Regions from separate parts of the Tistrella arctica genome, predicted to be linked through region 1. Evidence: riboswitches for the same ligand, from Rfam matches in the RefSeq annotation. Region 1 holds a riboswitch; the other holds the start of a gene.
What was found. Region 1 has a riboswitch for cobalamin ahead of WG924_RS02060 (TonB-dependent receptor plug domain-containing protein). Riboswitches for the same ligand answer to the same signal wherever they lie in the genome.
Positions count from the first base shown of each region.

Region 2: it holds a riboswitch for cobalamin, as region 1 does, so the genes downstream of both, WG924_RS14455 (energy-coupling factor ABC transporter permease) here and WG924_RS02060 (TonB-dependent receptor plug domain-containing protein) in region 1, are expected to answer to the same signal.

Region 1 is NZ_JBBKTV010000001.1:462,801-468,310, forward strand. It holds gene WG924_RS02060 (TonB-dependent receptor plug domain-containing protein) at 1-1,946, opposite strand, end outside; cobalamin riboswitch at 2,113-2,341, opposite strand; gene WG924_RS02065 (SDR family NAD(P)-dependent oxidoreductase) at 2,438-3,232, opposite strand; gene WG924_RS02070 (YicC/YloC family endoribonuclease) at 3,312-4,202, shown strand; gene gmk (guanylate kinase) at 4,284-4,952, shown strand; gene WG924_RS02080 (calcium/sodium antiporter) at 5,061-5,510, opposite strand, start outside.
Region 2 is NZ_JBBKTV010000006.1:92,964-98,473, reverse strand. It holds gene WG924_RS14460 (methyltransferase) at 1-1,086, shown strand, start outside; cobalamin riboswitch at 1,472-1,739, shown strand; gene WG924_RS14455 (energy-coupling factor ABC transporter permease) at 1,850-2,542, shown strand; gene WG924_RS14450 (energy-coupling factor ABC transporter substrate-binding protein) at 2,539-2,889, shown strand; gene cbiQ (cobalt ECF transporter T component CbiQ) at 2,876-3,622, shown strand; gene WG924_RS14440 (energy-coupling factor ABC transporter ATP-binding protein) at 3,622-4,506, shown strand; gene WG924_RS14435 (GIY-YIG nuclease family protein) at 4,514-4,867, opposite strand; gene WG924_RS14430 (DUF2239 family protein) at 4,995-5,510, shown strand, end outside.

The DNA.
Region 1 (5,510 bases):
AGGCCGGCATAGGCTGCCCGCCCGCGTGAACCATAGCCCAGAACCTCCTGATACTGCTCGTCGAACAGATTGTCGACCCGACCGAAGATCTCGGCCCGGTCGGTGAGGTCATAGGCCGCGGTCAGGCCGACCAGCGTATACGCGTCCAATGTGACGATGCTGCGCGTGTAGCTGGCGTCATAGGCCCAGTCCTTCTGCTCGCCGTTATGGACCACCGACACGCCGGCGCGGGCGCGATCATCCAGAAAGCGGGTGGCGATATCGGCGCTGGCGACATGCGGCGCCCGGCGGACAAGCTCCTCGCCATTGGCATCCTCACCATCGGTATAGGTATAGGCGAGGCGGATGTCCATCCATCCGACCGGCCGCAGGGTCAGCGATGCCTCGATGCCGTCGATCCTCGACGTGCCGTCCAGATTGATCGAGGTATCGCCGGTGCCCTGGATCAGCCGGTCGATATCCTGGCGGAAATAACCGAGATCGGCGGTGACACGGCCATTGAGGAAGGATTGCTCTACCCCTGCGTCCCAGCCCTTCGCCCGTTCCGGCTTCAGGTCGGGATTTCCCCGGTAACTGGCTGAATATCCGAACAGTTCAAAGAGGGTCGGGTTCTTGACCCCGGTGCCATAGGATGTGCGCAGCCGCGTGCCGGTGCCGTCGATCACCCAGGCGGCGGTCAGCCGGTAGGTGGCGGCATCGTCGAACAGCTCGTTCTGATCCAGCCGGCCGGCCGCCGACAGGAACAGGCTGTCGAACAGGCCCAGCCGGTATTCGGCGGCATAGCCGGTGGCATCGAAGGCCCGGTCGACCGATGACCAGTCGCTGTGGGTGCGCACGGTCTCGCGCTCATATTCCGCCGCCAGACTGATATCGTGGCTGGCGGGCAAACCGGTGGTGGTGTCGACGCTGTAATCGGTCTGATAGTCGGTCTTCAGGCGCCGCCCCAGATAGGTGCTGGATATCGTGCCGTCCGTGCGGTAATCGCGGTCGTGCTCGGTATGGGCCATGCCCAGCTTGTGGCGCCATCGGCCATCGGCCATGGCATAGCGGGCCTCGGCGCGGGCGAAGCTCTGGGTGCCGCGGGTCTCTTCGTCACCGTCGACGGGCAGGGTGGAATAGCCATCACCTTCAGCGCGATAGCGCAGGGTCCTGCCAACCAGGGCGAATTCCAGATCCTCGGTCGGCCGCCAGCCGAATTTCGCGAAGGCCGAGCGGTTGCGATAACCGTCGGTCTCAGGATTGCCCGCCCGCTCGTCGGCGACCGAGATGCCGTCGGTGCGGAAGCTCTGCACCGAGACCATGCCGTCGAAAATCTCGTCGCCATAGGACAGGCTGCCCACCGCCTCGCGGGTCTCGAAGCTGCCGGCCTCGGTCCGCAGACTGCCCGACAGCGGGCCGGCGCCGCGCTTCGTGGTGATGTCGATCACCCCGCCCATGGCGTCCGATCCGTACAGCGCGCTCTGGGGGCCGCGCAGAACCTCGATCCGCTCCACCTCATAGGCCAGCAGATGGGCGAAATCGAATTCCGAGCCGGCCGACGGGTCCGAGACCTCGATGCCGTCGATCCGCACCAGGGTCTGATTGCCTTCCGACCCCCGGATGCGGATCTGCGACAGGCCGCCGACCGAGCCGGTGCGGCTGACCGCGACGCCGGGCACCAGCCGCAGGGCATCGTCGACATGGCGGATCTGAAGCGCTTCAAGCTGCTCGCCGGTGATGACCGTCACCGCGCTGCCGATCGCGGCCAGTGGTGTGGGCGTGCGTGCGGCCGATACCGAGATCGGCCCGAGCGGTGTCACCTCGTCGTCGGAGGCAGCCTGTGCAATGGGCGACGACAGGCCGGCGGCGAGCGCGGCTGTCAGAATGGCGGCCGTGGTGACATGGCGGTTGGCTGGCTGGCGGCGGACGGAGTCCGGGCCGCGGAAGCGGGCAGTGGTATCAGGCACCGATAGACCTCGTTCAGCAATGTCGATCGGTCACTGCGAACGAGGCCAGCATGGTATGCGGCTTTGTGCCTGTTGGAACCGTGCCTGAAGGAAGACGGGTGTCCGGGGCCCTGACGCCGCCACCGCTTGCAAAAACCCATCGGTACACCCCGCCCGACGTGCTCGCCCGTGACCGCGAATGACGGCAGGTCTCCTGGCTCGCAGGTCATCGCACCGCCATCGCCTTCCCGGCCTCGATGGACCAGTGGCAGTCAGGATGGGGCACTCGCTGCTTACAGTTGCGGGGGCAGCCGCGGAATTGCGATCGCCGGCTTCGGCCGTGATCGCGCACCGCATTCCCTTTTCATCCCCGATCGACCAAGTCGATCGCGGACACCATCAGTGGCGCCATGGTTGCGCAATCGGGGTGCGTCTGGCAAGAGCATATCGCAGGGCGTCGGCGCGTTTCGCGATGGCGGGCCGGCCAGCCACGGACATGGCGGTCCTGGTGGCTATTTGCCCGGCATCCGGCGCAGAAGCGCATCCGCCCAGGATGCCGGCAGGGCTGCCAGCAGCCAGACCACCGCGGCCAGTTGCCAGGGAAAGGCGATCCGGGCGCGATTGCGGCAGAGCCCCCGGCGGATGATGGCGGCGGCGCGATCGGCATCCATCAGGTAGGGCATCGGAAAGCGGTTGCGCCCGGTCATCGGCGTGCGCACGAAGCCCGGGCAGACGACGGACACATGCAGGCCGCCCTTGGCGAGGCGCGGTCGCAGACCTTCGCCCCAGGCCTTGACGGCGGCCTTCGATGCGGCATAGGCGGGGGCACCGGGCTGGCCGCGATAACCGGCCAGGCTTGAGATGATCGCAATCGCCCCGCGTCCCCGGCCCAGCATCAGATTGGCGGCCGGCAACACGGTATTGACCACGCCGTCGACATTGACCGCGAAGATCGCGCGCGTGACCTCGGCCGAAACGGTGCCGCCCGACGCCGCCTCGTTTCCCGATATGCCGGCATTGGCGACGACCAGATCCAGGGGAAGGGTCGTGTCGGCGCGGGTGAGCCAGTCTGCCACGGCCCCGGCATCGGTCACGTCGAACAGGGCCGTATCGACCGTCGCACCGCTGGCGCGGGCGGCGGCGGCCACACCGTCCAGGCGGGCCGCGTCGCGTCCGTGCACCGACAGCCTGACGCCCGGTGCCGCATAGGCCCGGACCAGTGCGGCGCCGAGCCCGCTGGACGCACCGGTGATGGCGATGTGGCGGGGCGACAGGCGGTCGCGTGGCGGGCGGGTGTCGTCGGGCATCTGTGGCAATCGCTGCTTGGCGGGGGCTTGCGGGGTTCGTATAGTCCGCCGATCATCGCTCATCCTCAGGAGATTGGCCATGGCGCTCGCCAGCATGACGGGATTTGCCCGCGCCGACGCCGGCGATGCGCGCTATCGCTGGAGTTGGGAGGTCAAGAGCGTCAATGGCCGCTCGCTGGATCTCCGCATCCGCCTCGCCGCCGGCTTCGATCAGTTCGAGCCGGTGATCCGCCGGGTGGCCCAGGACCGGCTGCGGCGCGGCCATGTCAGCGTGCAGCTTGCCATGGTGGTCCATGCCCGCGGCACGCGGCTGCGCCTGGACCCGGATGTGGCCGACGGGCTGGGTGAGGTGATCGCCGATCTGCAGCGGCGCTTCCCCAAGGCCAAGGCGCCGCGGATCGATGGTCTGCTGCGCGTGCCCGGCCTGATCCAGGCCGTGGAGCACGAGGAAAGCGAAGCCGCCCGCGCCACCCGCGAGCACGCGATGACCGACAGCCTGATCGTGGCCTTCGACCGGCTGGTTGCGGCGCGCGCCCAGGAAGGCGCGGCCCTCGCCCGGCTGATCGACGAGCATATCGATGCGATCGGCGGCCTGATCGCCGATGCCCGGGCGACGGCCGCCGCCCAGCCCGAGGTGATCCGCAACCGGCTGGACGAGCTGATCCATAGCCTGCTCCACGACCGCGCCGGCCTGTCGGAAGACAGGATCATCCAGGAGGCGGCCGTGCTGGCCGCCAAGGCCGATATCCGCGAGGAACTGGACCGGCTGGACGCTCATGTCGCCCAGGCGCGGGCGTTGTGTGCCGACGACGAACCGGTCGGCCGGCAGCTCGATTTTCTGGCCCAGGAGTTCAATCGTGAGGCCAATACCCTGTGCTCCAAATCCTCGGACACCACGCTGACCCGCATCGGGCTGGCGCTGAAGACCCGGATCGACCAGTTGCGCGAGCAGATCCAGAATGTTGAGTAAGATCCTTGATATAAAGGGATCTTTTGGAATGATGGAAGCGAGACACGTGATGCAGACTGCCGGACCGGCCAAGGTGTGGGCATGAGTGATGCCGCCACCACCAGCCGCCGCCTTCCCCATGACCGGCGCCGTGGCCTGATGCTGGTGCTGTCCTCGCCATCGGGCGCCGGCAAGACCACGCTGTCGCGGCGGTTGCTGGCCAGCGACGACGACATCGCCTTGTCGGTGTCGGTGACCACGCGCGCGAAGCGGCCGGGTGAAGTGGATGGGGTGGATTATCACTTCATCGACAAGCCGGCCTTTCAGCGGATGGTCGATGACGATGCCCTGCTGGAACATGCGACCGTGTTCGAGAACAGCTATGGCACCCCGCGCGCGGCGGTGGAGGCGACATTGGCATCCGGCCGCGACGTCCTGTTCGATATCGACTGGCAGGGCACCCAGCAACTGGCAGACCGGGCGCGCGACGATCTGGTGACCGTATTCATCCTGCCGCCGTCGATCGTGGAACTGGAGCGCCGGCTGACCACCCGGGCCCAGGACAGTGCCGAGGTGGTGGCCAGGCGGATGGCCAAGGCGGCTGATGAAATGAGCCACTATGCCGAATACGACTATGTGCTGGTAAACGATGATGTCGATCGCAGCCTGGCCAATCTGGAAGCGATCCTGCGGGCCGAGCGCCTGCGCCGCAAGCGCCAACTGGGCTTGAGCGGCTTCGTGAATGGCATGCGCGAGGATGCCGGTCGCTGAGCTTCGCTCGATCGGCCGTCGTCGCGATCGGTCTGACCATAAACGACTGATGGCCCGCATCGGATATCCGGTGCGGGCCATCAGTGTATTGTCGGGCAGGGCAATGGCTCAGGCGAGGCCAAGCGCGCCGCGTACCGCCGGCGACAACTGCACGACGAAATAGAGCACATAGGCGGCCAGGAACACCCCGGCCTCGCGCCGGCCGATCCGCCAGCCGGTCCAGGCGAAGACCAGCAGCAATCCGGTTGCCGCCGCCATCACCCAGATATCGAGCGCCAGCACCTCGGGCGGGATCGCGATCGGCTGGACCAGGGCCGTGACACCGCCGATACCGAGCGCGTTGAAGATGTTGCTGCCGATGACGTTGCCGAAGGCAACCTCGCCATGTTTGCGCAGCGCCGCCATCACCGAGGTGACCAGTTCCGGCAGCGAGGTGCCGATGGCAACCAGCGTGAGGCCGATCACCGCTTCGGACAGGCCGAAGGTCCGCGCCACCTCGACCGCGCTGGTGATCAGGAAATTCGCCCCCAGCATCACGCCGGCGATGCCGATCCCCGT
Region 2 (5,510 bases), on a different contig from region 1:
CTGGTCGCGATCGCCATGTATCGGATGCCGCCGATGGCGGCGATGGCCGAACTGGCCACCCGGCCGGCCCTGCCCGATCCGGCGCGGCGCCGCTTTCTGGCGGTGTTTCATGACGAGCCGATGGCGATCGCCGCCCAGCGGATTCCGGCCCTGCGTCCGGTCACCGATCCGCTGTCGCTGCGGGTGCGCGCGCAATACGAGTCCTGGCCCTATCCGCGCTGGCGCGGCCTGCGCCCTATCCGTCGGCGACGGCTGGCCGAGGTGCTGGCGCGCACCCTTGGAACGCCTGTCACAGGAACACCCACGCATGCCGCGATCGCAGCGCTTCCCGACGATCCGGATATCCTGATCGCGGGCGGCGGCACCGGCCGGCACACGATCCACACCGCCCGGCGCTATCAGCACCGCTCCGTCACCGCCATCGATCTGAGCGCCGCCAGCCTGGCCTATGCGGCCCACAAGGCCGGGCTGCATGGCTGCGACGACGTGGCGATGCTGCGGGCGGACCTGTTCGATCTGACGAGCGAACGCCTGGAAGCGGCGGGGCGGCCCGGGCGGTTTCATCTGATCGAGGCGGTGGGCGTGCTGCACCACACCGCCGACCCGCTGGCGGCGTGGCGACGGCTGCGCGATCTGCTGCATCCGGGCGGCTGGATGAAGATCGGGCTCTACAGCGCCACGGCCCGGCGCGATCTGCTGGCGGCGCGGCTGTGGCTGGCGCGTCATGGCTGGCGCGGCGACGCGGCCTCGATGCGGCGCTTCCGGCGCGATCTGCTCGACGGCCGGCTCGATCCCGCTCTGGCGCATCTGGTGACCTGTGGTGATTTCTATAACCTCAACCATCTGCGTGACCTGCTGTTTCACGAGCAGGAGGTGCTGTTCACGGTGTCGATGATCGCGGCGCATCTCGATGCGCTTGGGTTGAGTTTCGCTGGGCTTTCCCTGCCGGAAAGTGATGTCATGCCCCGCTATCGGGCAATGTTTCCCAATGATCCGGCGGGTGCCAACCTGGAAAACTGGGCCGCCTTCGAAAGGCGGAACCCCAAAACATTCATCGAAATGTATCATATCTGGTGCCACGATTGAATCTTTGCTGGACCCACGATGGCCGGATTTTCGATTGAAATGTAGCCGCCTTGCCGGAAGAATGATGGCGTCACGATACTTATTTGGAGCGGCTATGATGACACACGGCAATCACCACATCTCCGGCAGCAACGATCTGTGGCAGGAGCCGTCCTGTGGGGGGCAGGTGTCTAAGACGCGTCGGCATTGGTCGGCACCTCGATTGACGGCGATGCTCGTCGCGACCACGGCAGCTAACTTCAACGGCGGTGGGAGCGACGGCACCTTCTTCTCCTGACCTGAGGCACCCGATGGGCCGGAATGATCTGTGACAGGCGGTGCTGCCGCTATCCGCCAGTGACAGATCACGCCCCTTCGCCCGCTTGACACACAGCGCAACCACAGATCACAATCCGGTCACGAAGGTCTGCCATGCCGGCGCTCAGAAGGGCGCTGCCAGGGCGGTGAAAAGGGAACATGGAAGCGGGCGGTCGCCCGCGAAGCCATGGCTGCCCCCGCAACTGTAAGCGGAGAGTCTGTCGCCCTGCTATACCACTGGGCAAGACTGGCCACTGGGATACCGGCCACCGGGGACTCCGGGTCGGGACACTGGGAAGGCCGGCGACGGATGATGACCCGCGAGCCAGGAGACCTGCCTTCGCGTCTGACAGGGCCACTCTTCGAACGGGGCGTTCGGATGGGGGCGGGATATATCGGCGGATCGCCGGTCATCTCCGAAGGCCTTGCCGTGTGAAGAGGCTCGATCAGGCTTCGGAGGATCGGCATGCATATTATGGAAGGCTATCTGCCCGCGACGCACGCCGTGGGCTGGGGCCTGGTTTCAGCACCCTTTGTCATTGCCGGCGCGCGCCGCATCGTGAAGCTCGTGCGCGACAAGCCCGAGGTCAAGCTGCTGCTGGCCGCATCGGGCGCCTATGTCTTCGTGTTGTCGGCACTGAAACTGCCATCCGTGACCGGCAGTTGCTCGCACCCCACCGGCACCGGGCTCGCCTCCGCCCTGTTCGGCCCCACCGTCACCACGGTGCTGGGCGCGATCGTGCTGTTGTTCCAGGCGCTGCTGCTGGCCCATGGCGGGCTGACCACGCTTGGCGCCAACATCTTCTCGATGGCGATCGTCGGGCCTTTCGTGGCCTGGGGTATCTTTCGGGGCATGACCGGCGCCGGACTGAGTGCTGCCCTCGCGATCTTCTTCGCGGCGACGCTGGGTGACCTTGCGACCTATGTCACCACCTCGCTGCAACTGGCGATCGCCTTCCCCGATCCGGCGGGCGGGGTGGCCGGTGCCGCCTCGAAATTCCTCGGCATCTTCGCGATCACCCAGATCCCGCTGGCGATCAGCGAGGGGCTGCTGACCGCGGTGGTGTTCAATATGTTGAGCCGTTACAGCCGTGGCGAGCTGCTGAGCCTGAACGTGCTGCGCGGCCGCGCCGCCGCCGCTGGAAAGGTCGCATCATGATCAAGCGCAATCTGGCGATGCTGGCCGCCGTGGCGGCACTGGCGATCGCACCGCTGCTGATCCACCCGCCCGGCACGGTGGAATTCGCCGGCGCCGATGGCGAGGCCGAGGCGATGATCACCGAGATCCATCCCGATTATCAGCCCTGGGCAAGCCCGTTGTGGGAGCCGCCGAGCGGCGAGATCGAAAGCCTGCTGTTCGCGCTTCAGGCCGCGATCGGCGCCGGGCTGCTGGGCTATTATTTCGGGCTGCGGCGCGGGCGGCGCGATGCGGCGGAAGATGGCGCGACCGGGGCTGTCACGCCCGTCGTCGATGCGCCGCTGCGGAGCGGCAATGCGCGCCATTGACCGCAGCGCCCATACCAATCGCTGGCGGCACTGGCCGGCGGCGGAAAAGCTGGTTGTCTGCGCCGGGTTGATGCTGGTGTCGCTGCTGGCCGCCGGCTGGGCCGGGCAGGTGATCATCCTGGCCGGTCTGGTGGTGGCGCTGCTGGCAGGGGCACGGGTGCGGCCGGGCGATCTGGCGCGGGCGGCGATGGTTCCGGTCGGGTTCATCGCCACCTCGACGCTGGCGCAGATGGTGACGCTGGATCTTTCGACCGGCTGGCCGGTCTTCGGCATCGCCGGCCCGGAGGCGCGGCTTCAGGCGCTGTTCGTCGGGCAGCGGAGCCTGACCTGCGTGACGGCATTGCTGGCGCTGGCGCTGACCACGCCTTTGACCAGCATCCTGCAATTGTTTCAACGCCGCGGGCTGGCCGGCGACATCGGCGATATCGCGCTGATGATGTTCCGGATCATCTGGCTGGTGCTCGATTGTCTGGAAGCCGGCCAGCGTGCCCAGGCCGCCCGGCTGGGGCATGAGGGCGCGCGTCGGATGATCCGCTCCAACGGCCGCTTGCTCGCCAGCCTGCTGCCGCGGGTGCTGGACCGCGCCCAGCGGATGAACACCGGGCTTGGCGTGCGCGGCTATGACGGCACGCTGCGCTTCGTCTCGGTCGAGGCGGCGGCGTCGGCGCCGCGCATCGCGGGCCTGTGCAGCGGCCTGGTGGTGCTGGCTCTGGGGCTGGCGCAACTCGGATGATGATTGTGACGCCCACGCATGACCAGACCGTGCCCGGCTTGAAGGCTGTCGGGCTGGAGGTCACCTATCCCGGCCGCACGCGGGCGCTGGACCGGGTGGATCTGGCGATCGCGCCAGCCCGGAAGCTGGCGATCCTGGGTGCCAATGGCGCGGGCAAATCCACCCTGCTGCTCACCCTGGCCGGCGGGTTGAAGCCGCAGGCGGGCAGCGTGTGGCTGGATGGGGCCGAGGTGGTTCACAGCCGCCAGGGGCTGGCGCGGCTGCGCCGCCGGGTCGGGCTGGTGTTGCAGGATCCCGACGACCAGCTATTCGCGGCAACCGTGGCCGAGGATGTGTCGTTCGGGCCGTTGAACATGGGGCTTGATGCCGCCGAGGCACGGGCGCGCACCAGCGAGGCGCTGGCGGCGCTGAACATCACGGCATTGGCTGGCCGCCCCACACACATGCTCAGCTTCGGCCAGCGCAAGCGGGTGGCGATCGCCGGGTTGATGGCGATGCGCCCTGGATTTCTGCTGCTCGACGAACCCACGGCCGGGCTCGATCCATCCGGCGTCGACGATCTGATGCGGCTGCTGGACGGCGTGGCGGCATCGGGCACGGCCGTGGTGGTGGCGACCCACGACATGGATCTCGCCTATGGCTGGGCCGACCGGATCGCGGTGTTCGGCGACGGCCGGATCGCCTGTGACGGCGCGCCTGACACGGTGTTTCAGGACCATGACCTGCTGCGCCGGCTGGGCCTGCGGCCGCCGATGCTGGGCCGGCTGGCCCAGGCGCTGGCCGCACGCGGCATGATCGACCCGGCCCGGCCATTGCCGCGCCGCCTGGATGATCTGCTTGTGGCGTTGACCGGCCAAACCGGCGCGGACCAGCCACCCGGCTGACCGGGGCTCAGATGACCTGCGCGTCCAGCACCGCCCGCCAATGCGCCAGCCGGTCCTTCAATTGGGCGGTGCGGATATAGGGCAGGATGTCGTCCTCGTCCTCCAGCCGTTCCAGAACCTCAAATGTCAGGCTGTCGGCGCCATGGCGATGCCAGGCGTCCTGAAGCGATCTGTGGGGATTGGTGCCCAGGCGCAGCGTGAACCAGATCCGGTTGCGGATGGTGTCGAGCGTCGGGGTCTGGCCGATCCAGATATGGGGCCGGAGATCGGGCTGGACGGCACAGCGGATGGCATAGATGCCATAGGCGGCCTTGCGCTCCTTATAGGCGGCGACGGCGCGCTTGCGGTCGATCCCTGTCATGACGGTTCTCTCTTCCTCGATCTGGCATGCGGCTTGGGTTGCGGACGGTAATATAACCCGGGTTATATTGACAGGGAGATTATTAACCGGGTAAAAATCTGCCACACCCCGTGCAGGAGGCTTGCCCGTGACCGACCGGACCCAGCGACCCAGTACCGCCTTCGATGGCGCGCGGCGCCTTGCGGCGGGGCCGCTGATCGAGGTGGCGTTGGCGGTGAAGGCGGCCGCCGATGCCGGGGCAGCCGGGCCGCTGCTGATCTTTGACGACGCGACCGGGCGGGTGGTGGATGTCGATCTGCGCGGCAGCCGCGCCGAGATCGCGGCCCGGCTGGTGGCGCCCGCGCCGGCAGAGACCACGGCGCCGGCGACGGCCGCGCGCGGCCGGGGCCGGCCGAAGCTTGGGGTGGTCGGGCGCGAGGTCACCCTGCTGCCGCGTCATTGGGACTGGCTGGCCGCCCAGCCGGGAGGCGCCTCGGTGGCGCTGCGCAAGCTGGTGGAGGCCGCCCGCCGCGACGTGGGCCCCGATCAGCGCCTGCGGATGGCGCGTGAGACCGCCTATCGCTTCATGAACGCGATGGCCGGCGACCTGCCTGGCTATGAAGAGGCGACGCGGGCGCTGTTCGCCGGCGACCTGTCGGGGTTC